Regions from separate parts of the Psychrobacillus sp. FSL H8-0510 genome, predicted to be linked through region 2. Evidence: a T-box and tRNA genes for the amino acid it is inferred to sense, from the RefSeq annotation. Region 2 holds a T-box; the other regions hold tRNA genes.
The links. A T-box is a leader RNA that pairs with one kind of tRNA and senses whether it is charged. The one in region 2 lies ahead of thrS (threonine--tRNA ligase), so its partner is inferred to be a tRNA-Thr.
Positions count from the first base shown of each region.

Region 1: it has a tRNA-Thr gene. The T-box ahead of thrS (threonine--tRNA ligase) is inferred to sense a tRNA for this amino acid. The anticodon was not compared.
Region 3: it has a tRNA-Thr gene. The T-box ahead of thrS (threonine--tRNA ligase) is inferred to sense a tRNA for this amino acid. The anticodon was not compared.

Region 1 is NZ_JBBOYZ010000002.1:94,646-100,139, reverse strand. Features, by position in the region: gene MHI40_RS20305 (metallophosphoesterase family protein) at 1-597, shown strand, start outside; gene MHI40_RS20300 (hypothetical protein) at 1,240-1,536, shown strand; tRNA gene MHI40_RS20295 (tRNA-Cys) at 1,605-1,681, shown strand; tRNA gene MHI40_RS20290 (tRNA-Gln) at 1,687-1,761, shown strand; tRNA gene MHI40_RS20285 (tRNA-Asp) at 1,769-1,843, shown strand; tRNA gene MHI40_RS20280 (tRNA-Pro) at 1,850-1,927, shown strand; tRNA gene MHI40_RS20275 (tRNA-Tyr) at 1,933-2,017, shown strand; tRNA gene MHI40_RS20270 (tRNA-Leu) at 2,035-2,119, shown strand; tRNA gene MHI40_RS20265 (tRNA-Glu) at 2,200-2,274, shown strand; tRNA gene MHI40_RS20260 (tRNA-Leu) at 2,281-2,365, shown strand; tRNA gene MHI40_RS20255 (tRNA-Thr) at 2,371-2,442, shown strand; tRNA gene MHI40_RS20250 (tRNA-Lys) at 2,528-2,599, shown strand; tRNA gene MHI40_RS20245 (tRNA-Gly) at 2,608-2,682, shown strand; gene MHI40_RS20240 (hypothetical protein) at 2,653-2,946, shown strand; tRNA gene MHI40_RS20235 (tRNA-Arg) at 2,955-3,028, shown strand; tRNA gene MHI40_RS20230 (tRNA-Ile) at 3,113-3,187, shown strand; tRNA gene MHI40_RS20225 (tRNA-Pro) at 3,194-3,271, shown strand; tRNA gene MHI40_RS20220 (tRNA-Ala) at 3,275-3,349, shown strand; tRNA gene MHI40_RS20215 (tRNA-Ser) at 3,371-3,462, shown strand; tRNA gene MHI40_RS20210 (tRNA-Ser) at 3,467-3,558, shown strand; tRNA gene MHI40_RS20205 (tRNA-Ser) at 3,564-3,653, shown strand; tRNA gene MHI40_RS20200 (tRNA-Asp) at 3,659-3,733, shown strand; tRNA gene MHI40_RS20195 (tRNA-Leu) at 3,751-3,836, shown strand; tRNA gene MHI40_RS20190 (tRNA-Arg) at 3,841-3,917, shown strand; tRNA gene MHI40_RS20185 (tRNA-Val) at 3,996-4,071, shown strand; gene MHI40_RS20180 (ATP-grasp domain-containing protein) at 4,107-4,922, shown strand; gene MHI40_RS20175 (GatB/YqeY domain-containing protein) at 4,959-5,390, shown strand; tRNA gene MHI40_RS20170 (tRNA-Asn) at 5,421-5,494, shown strand, end outside.
Region 2 is NZ_JBBOYZ010000001.1:3,523,180-3,528,673, reverse strand. Features, by position in the region: gene MHI40_RS17910 (FAD-dependent oxidoreductase) at 1-1,004, shown strand, start outside; T-box leader at 1,058-1,283, shown strand; T-box leader at 1,321-1,546, shown strand; gene thrS (threonine--tRNA ligase) at 1,552-2,799, shown strand; gene MHI40_RS17900 (GNAT family N-acetyltransferase) at 2,872-3,621, shown strand; gene MHI40_RS17895 (DegV family protein) at 3,632-4,480, opposite strand; gene MHI40_RS17890 (GNAT family N-acetyltransferase) at 4,703-5,209, shown strand; gene MHI40_RS17885 (methyltransferase domain-containing protein) at 5,264-5,494, shown strand, end outside.
Region 3 is NZ_JBBOYZ010000001.1:2,609,099-2,614,592, reverse strand. Features, by position in the region: rRNA gene MHI40_RS13280 (16S ribosomal RNA) at 1-287, shown strand, start outside; rRNA gene MHI40_RS13275 (23S ribosomal RNA) at 483-3,411, shown strand; rRNA gene rrf (5S ribosomal RNA) at 3,533-3,648, shown strand; tRNA gene MHI40_RS13265 (tRNA-Val) at 3,674-3,749, shown strand; tRNA gene MHI40_RS13260 (tRNA-Thr) at 3,763-3,838, shown strand; tRNA gene MHI40_RS13255 (tRNA-Lys) at 3,845-3,917, shown strand; tRNA gene MHI40_RS13250 (tRNA-Leu) at 3,942-4,026, shown strand; tRNA gene MHI40_RS13245 (tRNA-Gly) at 4,044-4,118, shown strand; tRNA gene MHI40_RS13240 (tRNA-Leu) at 4,134-4,222, shown strand; tRNA gene MHI40_RS13235 (tRNA-Arg) at 4,238-4,314, shown strand; tRNA gene MHI40_RS13230 (tRNA-Pro) at 4,320-4,396, shown strand; tRNA gene MHI40_RS13225 (tRNA-Ala) at 4,409-4,484, shown strand; tRNA gene MHI40_RS13220 (tRNA-Met) at 4,510-4,583, shown strand; tRNA gene MHI40_RS13215 (tRNA-Ile) at 4,590-4,666, shown strand; tRNA gene MHI40_RS13210 (tRNA-Ser) at 4,677-4,769, shown strand; tRNA gene MHI40_RS13205 (tRNA-Met) at 4,822-4,896, shown strand; tRNA gene MHI40_RS13200 (tRNA-Asp) at 4,900-4,975, shown strand; tRNA gene MHI40_RS13195 (tRNA-Phe) at 5,050-5,125, shown strand; tRNA gene MHI40_RS13190 (tRNA-Gly) at 5,132-5,205, shown strand; tRNA gene MHI40_RS13185 (tRNA-Ile) at 5,213-5,289, shown strand; tRNA gene MHI40_RS13180 (tRNA-Asn) at 5,294-5,368, shown strand; tRNA gene MHI40_RS13175 (tRNA-Ser) at 5,374-5,464, shown strand; tRNA gene MHI40_RS13170 (tRNA-Glu) at 5,471-5,494, shown strand, end outside.

The sequences.
Region 1 (5,494 bases), on a different contig from region 2:
TGGCTTTTTCTGTCTGATTTACAAGGGGTATATCATGATGAGTGGCAAACCTTTATAAATATGGACAATACAGAATGGGATGGAGTAGTGGTCCTTGGAGACATCGACACTCTCTATTTGAAGAGCATCTCTGAGCGATTCAAGGGGAGACCAATTATTGGCGTTTTAGGAAATCATGACTATCCAGGAGATCTAGAGTATTACAATATCGTCAATATTCACCGAGAACAATCAAAGTTAGGAACTGAACGAGTAACAGGCATCGAAGGCTGCGTGAGATACAAGCAAGGAAAGAGTTTCCCGATGTATACACAAGCAGAAATGATTTGCATTTGTGATGACTTGCCTGCAGCAGATATCATCATTAGTCATAATTCACCATTTGGAATTCACGATAAAACTAATCGTGCCCATCTTGGGTATCTCGGGCTAAAAAACTACATCGAAAAACATCAACCGACTCATGTGTTTCATGGACATCAACACAAACATCAAATTAGCATGGTTGGGAAGACAAAAGTTGTTTGTGTATTTGGAGGATGGGTCTGGAATCAAGAGAAAGACACGCTAAAACAGGTGCTAAAAGTGGCAGAATGAATAATCCCTATTAAATTTAAGCATAGAGAAATCGACGGACAAAAACGTTCGTCATTTTTTATTGTAAATTTTATTTGACAAACTGGATATTGGGTGGTATACTTAGAATATAAAGTTAAAGAAACGAAATAATCATTTTTGTTCGACACGCTAGAAATGTATATACACCAAGGTTTTGAATGGGATAGAACCATTTTTGGTAAAGATTATGGAATAATTGCCGAACTATAGAATATGATGTTACAACAAAACAAAAAAAACGAAAGCAGAGGTGATGGACATGTTGAGAAAAATGACGATAGAAAACTTTTTAAACGTAGCGTCAAAACAGGGGAACAATCCCTTTATTTCAACACGCCTATCATCAGACGCATCACATACAAATTTAGATAGTCGCGAACTAACAGCAGAGGGATGGTATCCTTCTCGCTCATTAGGAAAGCTCCGAAAGAACATGCAGACATACTTGTATTCTTTTTACACACCACTGGTGTCGAATCGAATGTAGATTAGTTGTATATTCTTTTCCCACTCCGAGAGGATTGAGGAAGCTGCTCCTGATGAGATTATCTCACCGGGAGTTTTTTATTGCCTAAAAGGAACAAAAACAAAAAAACTAACACACGAAAGGAGAGGAAAGACATGATGAAAACAATTGCAGATTTAATGAGCAAGCATTGGCAAACACTATCAAGCGAATCAAGAATAGGCGGATTTGATCGCCCTAGTTTCACATGTCCGGAATCTGGACGTGTTGTTGAGTATACGCAAAATACGGCAAATTTACTGGATTTAGCGGGAGAGGTTTCATTACCGAAAGAATGTTTCAAGGAAAAACGTAAGATGGACGACCGACAGCAAAAGGGCAACCCTTATTTTTCAGGGCACCAATATTTGCACAGGCGAACACATCGCATGTTTTGTCATACCTTCGCATAGGAGGATATAGACACCCTTGAAGCACTCGTCGGGAAACCGAACGGGTGCTTTTTTGTAACATTTTTTTCGGACAGGTAGCCAAGAGGCTCAAGGCGAGAGACTGCAAATCTCTTATTCGCCGGTTCAAATCCGGTCCTGTTCTCCAATTATTCCCCTTTAGCCAAATGGTAAGGCATTCGACTTTGAATCGGAAAAGTCCACGTTCGAATCGTGGAAGGGGAACCAATCACACGGTGCTGTAGATCAATGGTAGATCGCTTCCCTGTCACGGAAGAGGTTGCGGGTTCAAATCCCGTCAGCACCGCCAACATTTCAAGATGTAGCTCAGTTTGGTTAGAGTACTTGGTTTGGAACCAAGGGGTCGCAGGTTCGAGTCCTGCCATCTTGACCATATATGAGGTGTTCGCATAGTGGCAATTGCAAGGGACTGTAAATCCCTCCTCGAAAGAGTACGTTGGTTCGAGTCCAACACACCTCACCATACTTTAGAACAACAATGCGGATATGGTGGAACTGGTATACACGTGCGATTCAGAATCGTATGCCTATGGGCGTGGGAGTTCGACTCTCCCTATCTGCACCAAACTTATAAAAAGAAGGAGTGAGCGACATGCTCGAGACAATAGAAGTAGATGAGATAAGGTTCGGAAGGCAACACAATAAGGCCCAGTGGTGAAATGGTTAACACACTAGACTTTCACTCTAGGATTGCGGGTTCAATCCCCGTCTGGGTCACCAAATAATGCGGATATGGTGGAACTGGTATACACGTGCGATTTAGAATCGTATGCCTTCGGGCGTGGGAGTTCGACTCTCCCTATCTGCACCAAACATGCTCGTTTAGTTCAGCGGAAGAATGCCTGTTTTGTAATCAGGATGTCGGGGGTTCAAATCCCTCAACGAGCTTAGCTTCATCAATACAAAAAGAATAGGAAGTGAGAACGATGAAGAGTGATAAGAGTGACAAGAAAATCAGCAAGCAATCAAATCCGCCTTCGTAGCTCAACGGTAGAGCAAGGTACTTTTAATACCGAGGTTGTAGGTTCAAATCCTATCGAGGGCATTTCATTTGTGGTCATGGTCTAATGGCAAAGACGACTGCCTTCCAAGCAGTAGATGTGGGTTCGATTCCCACTGGTTGCACCAATTAAACACAAGAAGGGATCTGATGTAGATGGGAGCAAGACAGAAGTACTACTAATTGACTACAAACAACTAATCGATTTTACAGACTCGATGCAGAAGAACAACTTTAAATTCGTTCACCAGTACATTCAAAAACGAGTGAAGAAACAAAAAGAAGGATGGGAAGAGGAATGTGAAAGCTTCCTGAAGGATGCAATAGAGTTGCAAGAGAGATTGAACCAGTATAGAAAAGATTACCTTAAACGGTTCGGTAGTGAACTATAACCATATTTGCCCTTGTAGCTCAGTAGGATAGAGCAACCGATTTCTAATCGATGAGTCAAGAGTTCGAGTCTCTTCTTGGGCGTTTTATTAATGCGGTAACAGGTGTACATTTGCTCTCATAAGGCAGATTGTGTAGGTTCGATTCCTACTACTGCAACCAATCTATACATCCTTAGCTCAGTGGTAGAGCGTTCGGCTGATAACCGAGAAGTCAGGAGTTCAAATCTCTTAGGATGTACCAATATTTCAAGATGTAGCTCAGTTTGGCCAGAGTACTTGGTTTGGATCCAAGGGGTCGCAGGTTCGAGTCCTGCCATCTTGACCAAATGGGATTATAGCTCAATTGGAAGAGCAACTGCCTTGCACGCAGTAGGAAGGGGTTCGAGTCCCCTTAGTTCCACCATTTTCAAAAGAATAAAGTTACGGGTAGTTGGCTGAGTGGCTGAAGGCACCGCACTGCTAATGCGGAAGAGGGGTAAAATACTCTCACAGGTTCGACTCCTGTACTACCCGCCATAACGGAGATGTGGCAGAGCTTGGTTTATTGCGTCGGTCTCGAAAACCGAAGGGCATGGAAGTGTCCCGTGAGTTCGAATCTCACCATCTCCTCCATATTTGGAAACGTGGCCGAGAGGCTGAAGGCGTCGGTCTTGAAAACCGAAGGGCGTGTAAGCGTTCCAGGGGTTCGAATCCCCTCGTTTCCTCCAATAATGACTCCGTGGTGTAACGGTTGCACGCCCGCCTGTCTAGCGGAAAGTTGCGGGTTCAAATCCCGTCGGGGTCGCCATATTAAGTATTTATTTTGCGGGTGTGATGGAACTGGTAGACATAGCGGACTTAAAATCCGCTGCTCTTGTAGCGTGTGGGTTCGACTCCCGCCATCCGTACCAAAATAACCACGTAGCTCAATGGATGGAGCATCTGACTACGAATCAGAAGGATTGCAGGTTCAAGTCCTGCCGTGGTTGCCATAGGGGTATAGTTTAATGGCAAAATGACGGCCTCCAAAACCGACGATGTAGGTTCGATTCCTGCTATCCCTGCCAAACGTTTGCTTAGCTCAACTGGGAGAGTACCTGTTTTACAAGCAGGTGGTTGGGGGTTCAAGTCCCTCAGCAGACACCATTAAAGTAAATGAAATTTCGAAAAAAAGATAAGGAGTGAGCAAGTTGAAATGGTTAGTACAAGAATTTCTAAACAATAGTTCGAATGTGGAAAGAGTCATAACTGCTTTAGAAATGAGTTCTACTGCTTATTTAATAGTACGACTGAACAAAGATTATAGTTTAACTGTCCTCCATAAAGGTACGAGAATACCTGAAGATAATTCAGCAGATATATTGAAAAAATTTACAAAAAATGAAAACATAATGGTCTACGGTTCAAAACAATTTGCAAACGTTGCACAATCAGAGAATTTTAAGCCAGGTTCTTTCTGGAGCGAAGACTTTGAGTATGAAGTGTTTAAACAAAAAATCGGCAAGGAACTGTTAAACAACGAATTCGTGGTTGGGGAGCTGTCGGGGCTAAAACCTATTTGGGATTCCTTTTTCATCCGACCGACGGGAAACACAAAGTTGTTTACTGGTTTCACCATCACATTAGAAGATTTTCTTTCATGGCAAGAAAGAGAATCTGATGTCAATAGTGCGTATGTGGGACAGACTTTAATGATCTCACCTGTCAAAGAGATAAAAGCCGAATATCGCTTTTTCGTTGTTGAGCAACAAATCGTGACAGCCTCAAGCTATGTAGTCGAGAAGTCTACAAATATTAATCACAAACCATCTGAAGAATTGATGGCTTATACCAAAGAAATGATTGATTTGTTTCCTCTCTCAAAGGCCTTTGTTATTGATGTTGCGGAAACAGATGATGGATTTAAAGTGATTGAATACAATAATATAAACTCTTCAGGACTGTACGGTTGCGATGAGTTAAATATTGTCCAAAAGATAAACGCAATGCAATTATAGATTAAGAAAAAAATACAGAAAGTCGGTGGAAGAACAATGAAAATGAAAGACTTAATCATGAAAGATCTAATCCAAGCAATGAAAGCGAAAGACGCACGGAAAAAAGGCGTGCTACAACTCGTGAAGGCAGGCTTGGAGAATGCTGAGAAAGTAAAACGTTCGCCTTTGGATGAAAAAGAAGAAATCCAGATCGTGCAACGCGAGATCAAGCAGACCAAAGACTATCTGGCAGAAGCCGAAAAGCTTGGTCGGACAGACAGCGTGGAGGATGCGAATGCAAAAATCGACATTTTATACGGTTACCTTCCGAACCAGATGTCAGAAGATGAAGTGCGAGCAGCTCTCATACAGAGTGGTGTCGTAGCTGGAATGAGTATGGGAGATGCAATGAAGATTGCCATGCCTGTACTATCTGGTAAAGCAGAAAACGCAACAATTTCGAAGATGGTGAAACATCTAATATCCTAAAATTCGGGCAGCAACGACTGCCTTTCTTATTCCGATATAACTCAGTTGGTAGAGTATCTGGCTGTTAACCAGGAAGTCACAGGTTCGAGCCCTGTTGTCGGAGC
Region 2 (5,494 bases):
GTGCTACTCCAGTTGTTCCTAATTGGAACGGTGGGCATTTGTTAGGGATTCATACGATTAAAACCATTCCAAATACAGAGGCAATTATCGCGGATTTAGAAAATGTTCAACAAGTTACTATAATTGGTGGAGGATATATTGGACTAGAAATGGCCGAAAACTTTGCTAGTATTGGAAAAAAAGTACGTATTATACAAAGAGGAGATCAGCTTGCCGGTATATTTGATCACGATATAGCATGTTTCATACATGAACATGCAAAGGCTCATAATGTAGAAGTGATATTAAATGAAGAGGTTCAATCTTTCACGGGAGATACGAGAGTAAGTGATGTGAGGACAGATAAAGGAAGTTACCCTACCGATTTAGTTTTAGTTGCCACAGGGGTTAAACCTACAACGGATTTTTTAGAGGGGACTGGCATTCAATTGCACCATAATGGAGCGATTGTAGTAAATAATTTTTTAGAAACGAATTTGGACGATATCTACGCAGCAGGAGATTGTGCAACTCATTTTCATCGTATTAAACAACTGAAAGATTATATTCCTTTAGGAACAACTGCTAATAAACAAGGGCGAATCGCTGGATTAAATATGATAGGTCAAAGGAATGAATTTAAAGGAATCGTTGGCACATCCATCATGAAATTTTTTGATTTGGCTCTTGGAAAAACTGGGTTGTCTGAGAAAGAAGCGGAGCAGCTCGGTATTTCCTATGACGTGCATACGCAGGAAGCCACGGACATTGCAGGGTATTATCCAGGTAAGGAAACGATGCATATGAAATTGATTTACAGGAAGGATGACCAACAAATTTTAGGGGGTCAAATTATTGGAGGAAATGGCGTAGATAAAAGGATTGATGTATTAGCAACTGCACTTTATCACCATATGACCTTTTCCGAGTTATTGGATCTTGATCTTGCATATGCCCCACCATTTAATGGGGTTTGGGATCCCCTGCAGCAAATGGCAAAGCGAAGTACTACCAAAAAAATATAACAGTAATGTTGACTATTTGAATTTTGTTGCATATACTTAGAAAAATCAATTAGTAACAAGCGAAGAAAAGGACATGGATCATTTAAATACTTCTTATCAGAGAATGGGGTCACCGACTGAAAGCCCTTAAAGAAATGCAAATGATTTACCACCTTGGAGCAATTATGGGGAACACATTTATGTAATTATCCATAATCGGGAAACCGTTATCTTACATGAGCGCAACAGAACTTTTATGTTGCAAATTAGGGTGGAACCACGACCACACTCGTCCCTTTACTGGGATGGGTGTGGTCTTTTTGTATATAAATTTAATATTCAAGCGAAGAAAAGGATATGAATTGTTTTAACTTTCTTATCAGAGAATGGGGTCACCGACTGAAAGCCCTTAAAGAAATGCAAATGATTTACCACCTTGGAGCAATTATGGGGAACACATTTATGTAATTATCCATAATCGGGAAACCGTTATCTTGTATGAGCGCAACAGATTTTTTTGTGTTGCAAATTAGGGTGGAACCACGACCACACTCGTCCCTTTACTGGGATGGGTGTGGTCTTTTTTGTTAGGAGAAAAATAGTAAATGGAGGAATTAAAGTGAAAGCAGAAGAAAGAGTAAGTCATCAAAATTTAGGGCAACAATTAGAATTGTTCATGTCGATGGAGGAAGCACCAGGAATGCCGTTTTATTTACCAAAAGGGATGATACTACGTAACGAACTGGAAAACCTGTGGAGAGAAAAGCATCAACGAGCAGAATATCAAGAGATTAAAACTCCTATTCTGATGAAACAGGAGCTTTGGGAAAAATCAGGGCATTGGGATCACTATCATGAAAATATGTATTTTGCAGATGTAGATGACCAAAAATATGCGATTAAGCCAATGAATTGCCCTGGAGCTGTTTTAATCTTCAATAGCAAACGAAGAAGCTATAGGGAGCTTCCGGTTCGATATGCAGAACTTGGATTAGTCCACCGCCATGAACTCTCTGGATCATTGAATGGATTATTACGAGTCAGAGCTTTCACTCAGGATGATGCTCATCTGTTTGTATTGGAGGAGCAGATTGAAAGTGAGATAGCGAAGGTACTAGACCTTGTGGATGAGTTTTACTCGGAGTTCGGCTTTAGCTATAAAGTAGAGCTATCCACTCGACCAGAAAATTATATGGGATCAGTAGAGGTTTGGGATCAAGCAGAGCAAGCGTTGGAAGCAGTTCTTCAGAATAAGCAGGTAGAATATCAGGTAAACGAAGGGGATGGAGCATTTTATGGTCCGAAAATCGATTTTCATATATTAGATGCATTGGGACGTAGCTGGCAGTGCGGTACTGTTCAACTAGACTTTCAAATGCCTGAAAAGTTTGACTGTAAGTACGTCGACGAACACAATCTATTGCGACAACCCATTATGATTCATCGTGCAATTTACGGTTCTATTGAGCGATTCATGGCTATTCTATTGGAGCACTATCAAGGTAGCTTTCCGCTGTGGTTATCTCCGGTTCAAGTTAAAATATTACCAATTGCCGATGCACATAAAGAGTATGCAGAGAACGTAAAGTGGCAACTTGAGCAAGATGGGTATCGAGTAGAGATAGACAACCGGGTAGAGAAAATCGGATTGAAAATTCGTGAAGCTGCAATGCAAAAACATCCGTATATGCTCATTATTGGGGATCATGAAATGGAAAATGGCGAAGTTTCTGTTCGACAACATAAAGTAGGTGTATTGGGAGAAATGAGTGTTTCAGCATTTATAGAGAAATTAAAAGAGGCTAGGAAAGGGTGAAATATTAAATATTGTCATACTAAAAGGATTTTCGGCTATATATAACGAATGAAACTCTATGGAGGTCGTATAATGGCAAAATGGATGTTATTGTTTGCAGGAATCGCTATTATAGTTGGAAATGCATGGGGAATATATTCAATGTATCAGCCAAAGGTGGGGCCAATTGGGAATGGAGAAATTGCCAATTATGTCTGGGTCAGTATTATTTTCAGTACGTTAGCTGGTGTAATAGCAATTGCCCAATTTGTAGCTTTACTTATCCATGATAATCATAAAAAAAGATTTCCAACATTAGAAACAGAACGATTTATATTACGCCCCATTGAAATTAGTGATGCAAAAGAGGTTTTCTATTATTTTTCAAAAGATGAGGTTACGAAGTATTATGATTTGGACACATTTGAAGACGTTAAAGAAGCAAAGGTATTAATAGGAAATTGGCAAAAGAAATATTTAAAAAAAGAGGGGATTCGCTGGGGGATTGCTACGAAGGAAGAGAATAAGATTATCGGTAGTTGTGGATATCATAATTGGGAAAAGAAACACTTTAAAGCAGAGATTGGTTTTGAAGTGGCACCAGAGTTTTGGCGTAAAGGCATTATGATAGAGGTGTTACAGCCCATTTTACGTTACGGTTTCGAGTTAATGGATTTAAATCGTATTGAAGCCCTCTTTGCTCCTGATAATATAGCATCTAAAAAAACGCTAGAAAAAGCTGGTTTTGTCTATGAAGGTACTTTTCGAAAATCTGCGTTTGAAAAAGGACACTTTTGTGATGAGGCAATTTGTTCCTTATTAAAAAAAGAGTTTGTGCAGTAGCACAAACTCATTAATATCTAACCCAGCTAAGTCCTGTTGTTCCTTCCCCAGCATGTACTCCTACACAAGCGCTAAGGGGAAGAACGATCACTTTTAGTTTAGGGAATTCCTGTAGCAATTCTTCTTTCCAAGTTCTAGCATCGGTCGTATTATTGCAGTTAATAACCGCAACCTCTGGAACATTGGATATTTTCATGTCTTTACGAAGTAAGTTCATTACATATTTCTTAGCTCGCTTATCTGCACGAACCTTTTCTTTCATTACGACTTTGCCGTTATCGAAAGAAATGACGACTTTTATATTTAGAAGATTGCTCAGAAAAGCTTGGGTACCTGAAACACGACCGCTTTTATGAAGTTGCGTCAAACTAGATGGAATAAAGGATAACTCGGAGTTATTTGTCATATTCTCAATATGAGTAACTACTTCCTCTATGTCATGATTTGCTTCTAGCATATGCTTGCCGACTTCTAACATTTTGACCATTGGATAAGATCCTATTTTAGAGTCAATCGAATACACTTTAAAATTTGCTATTTTAGAAGCAGTTTGTGAGCTATTATAGGTTCCTGATAATTCACTGGATGTGTGCACTGCAACGGCACAGTCGTATCCTTTTGCTTTTAAATCTTCATATAATTGCACCATCTCTCCAATTGGAGGTTGAGAAGTTTTTGGATGAATTTTTGCTGTGCGTAACTTGTCATAAAATTCGTCGTGAGTCATATCAATTGTTTCTTTAAAAGCACCATCTTCAAATACGATATTTAAGGGAAGGACATATATATTATGTTTTTCAATGAAAGTTGAGTCTAATAAAGCGGCAGTATCAGTAATCCAAGCAACTTTTTTCTTCATAATGTAGAACTCCTTTTTGTGCAATCTTATTAGTGCTAATTTACAGGAGACATTATATTAGCAATAGTGTTATATGTCATGTTTTGTCGATATTTCGGAATCTAGTACATATTTTGAACATAATTACGTAGGGAAGTGAATTATGAAGGGGGCCTTCTCCTGTAAAGAGCTTATACATGTGCATGAATTATATAATGATAGATATTTCTTGGAGGTATGAGAATGGAGTTAAGACAACTAGTAGCAGAAGACGCGAGTGCTTATTGGGAGTTAAGATTAGAAGCATTGAAAACAAGCCCAGAAGCCTTTGGTGCGAGCTATGAAGAGGCAATGCAGCGAGACAATCCAATTGAACGAGTAAAGGGGAATTTAAGCGTAAAGGGAAATTATACATTTGGGGCGTTTGATCAATCTAAATTAGTAGGAATGGTCACTCTTGCACAGGAGAGTAACTTAAAAATGAAACATCGTGCAAATATTTTCGCTATGTATGTCAGTCCAATCGGCAGGGGGCAAGGGACAGGCAAAGCACTAATGAGATTGGCAATTGAACAAGCTAGAGAGAGTCGCGAAATTGAAAAGATAAACCTCTCCGTAGTAACAAGTAATGAGGCGGCAAAGAATCTGTATCTTCAACTAGGATTTAAAGTATTTGGGACAGAAGACATGGCATTAAAGGTTGGGGATACTTATTACGGTGAACATCATATGTCACTAATATTGAATTGAGTGGAAGGAGGAAACGAAATTAATTCTCACATCATCGAAGAAATTGTAAAATGTATGCCAATAAACGAATTTGATTCGACCATTCAGAAGGTGCAGACAGAGCATCGACTAAAGCTAGTAGACTTTTGGAATATTAAAGAAGGTAGCAAAGTGCTAGAAATTGGCTGTGGACAAGGAGATACGACAGCAGTTTTGGCTTATACAGTTGGAGAGACAGGATTTGTTCATGGAATCGATATAGCTTCACCGGACTATGGCAGCCCAGTTACTTTAGGTAATTCAATG
Region 3 (5,494 bases), 910 kb from region 2:
GCAACCCCGCGAGGGTGAGCAAATCCCATAAAACCGTTCTCAGTTCGGATTGTAGGCTGCAACTCGCCTACATGAAGCCGGAATCGCTAGTAATCGTGGATCAGCATGCCACGGTGAATACGTTCCCGGGCCTTGTACACACCGCCCGTCACACCACGAGAGTTTGTAACACCCGAAGTCGGTGGGGTAACCCTTACGGGAGCCAGCCGCCGAAGGTGGGACAGATGATTGGGGTGAAGTCGTAACAAGGTAGCCGTATCGGAAGGTGCGGCTGGATCACCTCCTTTCTAAGGATAATATCGGAATACGAATCTTTATTCGTATCTTAACGTTTTGCAGTTCAGTTTTGAATGTTCATTTTATATGAAGATTCAACTCTTGTTCTTTGAAAACTGGATAAAACGACATTGAAACAATAAACAACAAGAAATTCTGTTGTGATTATTTACGTAATCACGACGTGTAAGACTTTTTAACTTTTAGGTTAAGTTAATAAGGGCGCACGGTGAATGCCTTGGCACTAGGAGTCGACGAAGGACGGCACTAACACCGATATGCTTCGGGGAGCTGTAAGTGAGCTTTGATCCGGAGATTTCCGAATGGGGAAACCCACTGTTCGTAATGGAGCAGTACATTTGCGTGAATACATAGCGCATCTGAGACACACCCAGGGAACTGAAACATCTAAGTACCTGGAGGAAGAGAAAGAAAATTCGATTCCCTGAGTAGCGGCGAGCGAAACGGGAATAGCCCAAACCAAAAGGCTTGCCTTTTGGGGTTGTAGGACACTCTACATAGAGTTACAAAGGAATGAGTTAGACGAAGCGATCTGGAAAGGTCCGCAGGATAGGGTAAAAGCCCCGTAGTCTAAAATTCATTCTCTCTTGAGTGTATCCTGAGTACGGCGGAACACGTGAAATTCCGTCGGAATCTGGGAGGACCATCTCCCAAGGCTAAATACTACCTAGTGACCGATAGTGAACCAGTACCGTGAGGGAAAGGTGAAAAGCACCCCGGAAGGGGAGTGAAATAGATCCTGAAACCGTGTGCCTACAAGTAGTTAGAGCCCGTTAATGGGTGATAGCGTGCCTTTTGTAGAATGAACCGGCGAGTTACGATCCCATGCAAGGTTAAGTCGAGAAGACGGAGCCGCAGCGAAAGCGAGTCTGAATAGGGCGAATGAGTATGTGGTCGTAGACCCGAAACCAGGTGATCTACCCATGTCCAGGATGAAGGTAAGGTAACACTTACTGGAGGTCCGAACCCACGCACGTTGAAAAGTGCGGGGATGAGGTGTGGGTAGCGGAGAAATTCCAATCGAACCTGGAGATAGCTGGTTCTCTCCGAAATAGCTTTAGGGCTAGCCTCAAACGTTAGAATCTTGGAGGTAGAGCACTGTTTGGACTAGGGGCCCATCCCGGGTTACCGAATTCAGACAAACTCCGAATGCCAATGATTTATGTTTGGGAGTCAGACTGCGAGTGATAAGATCCGTAGTCAAGAGGGAAACAGCCCAGACCACCAGCTAAGGTCCCAAAGTATTTGTTAAGTGGAAAAGGATGTGGCGTTGCTTAGACAACCAGGATGTTGGCTTAGAAGCAGCCATCATTTAAAGAGTGCGTAATAGCTCACTGGTCGAGTGACGCTGCGCCGAAAATGTATCGGGGCTAAACAAATCACCGAAGCTGTGGATTGATACCTTTGGTATCAGTGGTAGGAGAGCGTTCTAAGGGCGTTGAAGTCAGACCGGAAGGACTGGTGGAGCGCTTAGAAGTGAGAATGCCGGTATGAGTAGCGAAAGACGGGTGAGAATCCCGTCCACCGTATGACTAAGGTTTCCTGAGGAAGGCTCGTCCGCTCAGGGTTAGTCGGGACCTAAGCCGAGGCCGATAGGCGTAGGCGATGGATAACAGGTTGATATTCCTGTACCACCAAACCACCGTTTGAGTAATGGGGGGACGCAGAAGGATAGGGTAAGCATGCTGTTGGTTATGCATGTCCAAGCAGTAAGGTGTGAATGTAGGCAAATCCGCATTCTTTAACATTGAGCTGTGATGGCGAGGACGTATGTCTAGAGTTCCTGATTTCACACTGCCAAGAAAAGCCTCTAGCGAGGTGAAAGGTGCCCGTACCGCAAACCGACACAGGTAGTCGAGGAGAGAATCCTAAGGTGAGCGAGAGAACTCTCGTTAAGGAACTCGGCAAAATGACCCCGTAACTTCGGGAGAAGGGGTGCTCTTTTGGGTTCATAGCCTAGAAGAGCCGCAGTGAATAGGCCCAGGCGACTGTTTAGCAAAAACACAGGTCTATGCAAAACCGTAAGGTGAAGTATATGGGCTGACGCCTGCCCGGTGCTGGAAGGTTAAGAGGAGTGCTTAGCGCAAGCGAAGGTGCGAATTGAAGCCCCAGTAAACGGCGGCCGTAACTATAACGGTCCTAAGGTAGCGAAATTCCTTGTCGGGTAAGTTCCGACCCGCACGAAAGGCGTAACGATCTGGGCACTGTCTCAACGAGAGACTCGGTGAAATTATAGTACCTGTGAAGATGCAGGTTACCCGCGACAGGACGGAAAGACCCCGTGGAGCTTTACTATAGCTTGATATTGAATTTTGGTGCAACTTGTACAGGATAGGCAGGAGCCTTAGAGCCCGGAGCGCCAGCTTCGGAGGAGGCGTCGGTGGGATACTGCCCTGGTTGTATTGAAATTCTAACCCATACCCGTAACCCGGGTAGGAGACAGTGTCAGGCGGGTAGTTTGACTGGGGCGGTCGCCTCCTAAAGTGTAACGGAGGCGCCCAAAGGTTCCCTCAGAATGGTTGGAAATCATTCGAAGAGTGTAAAGGCAGAAGGGAGCTTGACTGCGAGACCTACAAGTCGAGCAGGGTCGAAAGACGGGCTTAGTGATCCGGTGGTTCCGCATGGAAGGGCCATCGCTCAACGGATAAAAGCTACCCCGGGGATAACAGGCTTATCTCCCCCAAGAGTCCACATCGACGGGGAGGTTTGGCACCTCGATGTCGGCTCATCGCATCCTGGGGCTGTAGTCGGTCCCAAGGGTTGGGCTGTTCGCCCATTAAAGCGGTACGCGAGCTGGGTTCAGAACGTCGTGAGACAGTTCGGTCCCTATCCGTCGTGGGCGTAGGAAATTTGAGAGGAGCTGTCCTTAGTACGAGAGGACCGGGATGGACACACCGCTGGTGTACCAGTTGTTCTGCCAAGAGCATCGCTGGGTAGCTATGTGTGGACGGGATAAGTGCTGAAAGCATCTAAGCACGAAGCCCCCCTCAAGATGAGATTTCCCATTACGCAAGTAAGTAAGATCCCTCAAAGACGATGAGGTAGATAGGTTCGGGGTGGAAGCGTGGCGACACGTGCAGCTGACGAATACTAATCGATCGAGGACTTAACCAAATTTGTTTAACGTAACAATGTCGTTTATCCAGTTTTGAAAGAATAAAATTTTTTTAAAATAACTCTTGTAATATTCTACAGAGTTGGTATAATAAAACTTGTCTTTCAATAATTATTCAAGTCTAGTGATGATGGCGAAGAGGTCACACCCGTTCCCATACCGAACACGGAAGTTAAGCTCTTCAGCGCCGATGGTAGTTGGGGGGTTCCCCCTGTGAGAGTAGGACGTCGCTGGGCTTGCAATAAATACATAACTTACCCAGGAGGATTAGCTCAGCTGGGAGAGCATCTGCCTTACAAGCAGAGGGTCGGCGGTTCGAGCCCGTCATCCTCCACCATATATTTACTCCTGCCGGAGTAGCTCAACTGGTAGAGCAACTGACTTGTAATCAGTAGGTTGAGGGTTCAAGTCCTTTCTCCGGCACCATTTTCCGAGCCATTAGCTCAGTTGGTAGAGCATCTGACTTTTAATCAGAGGGTCGTAGGTTCGAATCCTACATGGCTCATCACTTTTTCAGTGAATTATGTATGCGGGTGTGGCGGAACTGGCAGACGCACTAGACTTAGGATCTAGCGCCGCAAGGCGTGGGGGTTCGACTCCCTTCACCCGCACCATTTAATTTAATAACCGAGCGGAAGTAGTTCAGTGGTAGAACACCACCTTGCCAAGGTGGGGGTCGCGAGTTCGAACCTCGTCTTCCGCTCCAAAGATTCACTAAAGTGCCGGGGTGGCGGAACTGGCAGACGCACAGGACTTAAAATCCTGCGGTAGGTGACTACCGTACCGGTTCGATTCCGGTCCTCGGCACCACTTTTTTGAAACATTGCGCTCGTAGCTCAATTGGATAGAGCACTTGACTACGAATCAAGAGGTTGCAGGTTCGAGTCCTGCCGAGCGCACCATATAACGGGAAGTAGCTCAGCTTGGTAGAGCACTTGGTTTGGGACCAAGGGGTCGCAGGTTCGAATCCTGTCTTCCCGACCAGTTATTATTTATGGGGCCTTAGCTCAGCTGGGAGAGCGCCTGCCTTGCACGCAGGAGGTCAGCGGTTCGATCCCGCTAGGCTCCACCATTTATAAAATTAGTTTGAAAATCATGGCGGTGTAGCTCAGTTGGCTAGAGCACTCGGTTCATACCCGAAAGGTCGTGGGTTCGACTCCCTCTGCCGCCATCTTAAGGACCTTTAGCTCAGTTGGTTAGAGCAGACGGCTCATAACCGTCCGGTCGCAGGTTCGAGTCCTGCAAGGTCCACCAACAATGTCTTGGAGGAATACCCAAGTTCGGCTGAAGGGATCGGTCTTGAAAACCGACAGGCGGGTCATACCGCGCGGGGGTTCGAATCCCTCTTCCTCCTCCATTTTTATCTTATTGTTTGTGGAAGTAATAATAATCCTTAAGTATTTTATTGTCGCGGGGTGGAGCAGTGGTAGCTCGTCGGGCTCATAACCCGAAGGTCGCAGGTTCAAATCCTGTCCCCGCAACCAAATGGTCCCGTGGTGTAGCGGTTAACATGCCTGCCTGTCACGCAGGAGATCGCCGGTTCGATCCCGGTCGGGACCGCCATTTATTTAATAATATTAATACATATCAATTGTAAATATAGCCTAAACAATTAGCTTTTATTTTAAGATTGAAGAGGCTCAGTAGCTCAGTCGGTAGAGCAAAGGACTGAAAATCCTTGTGTCGGCGGTTCGATTCCGTCCTGAGCCACCATTTAATGCGGGTGTAGTTTAGTGGTAAAACCTCAGCCTTCCAAGCTGATGATGAGAGTTCGATTCTCTTCACCCGCTCCAAAATAATGGGCCTATAGCTCAGCTGGTTAGAGCGCACGCCTGATAAGCGTGAGGTCGATGGTTCGAGTCCATTTAGGCCCACCATTATTCCGAAGTAGCTCAGTGGTAGAGCAATCGACTGTTAATCGATTGGTCGTAGGTTCGAGTCCTACCTTCGGAGCCATATATGGGGAAGTACTCAAGTGGCTGAAGAGGCGCCCCTGCTAAGGGTGTAGGTCGGGCAACCGGCGCGAGGGTTCAAATCCCTCCTTCTCCGCCATATATTGGCCCCTTGGTCAAGCGGTTAAGA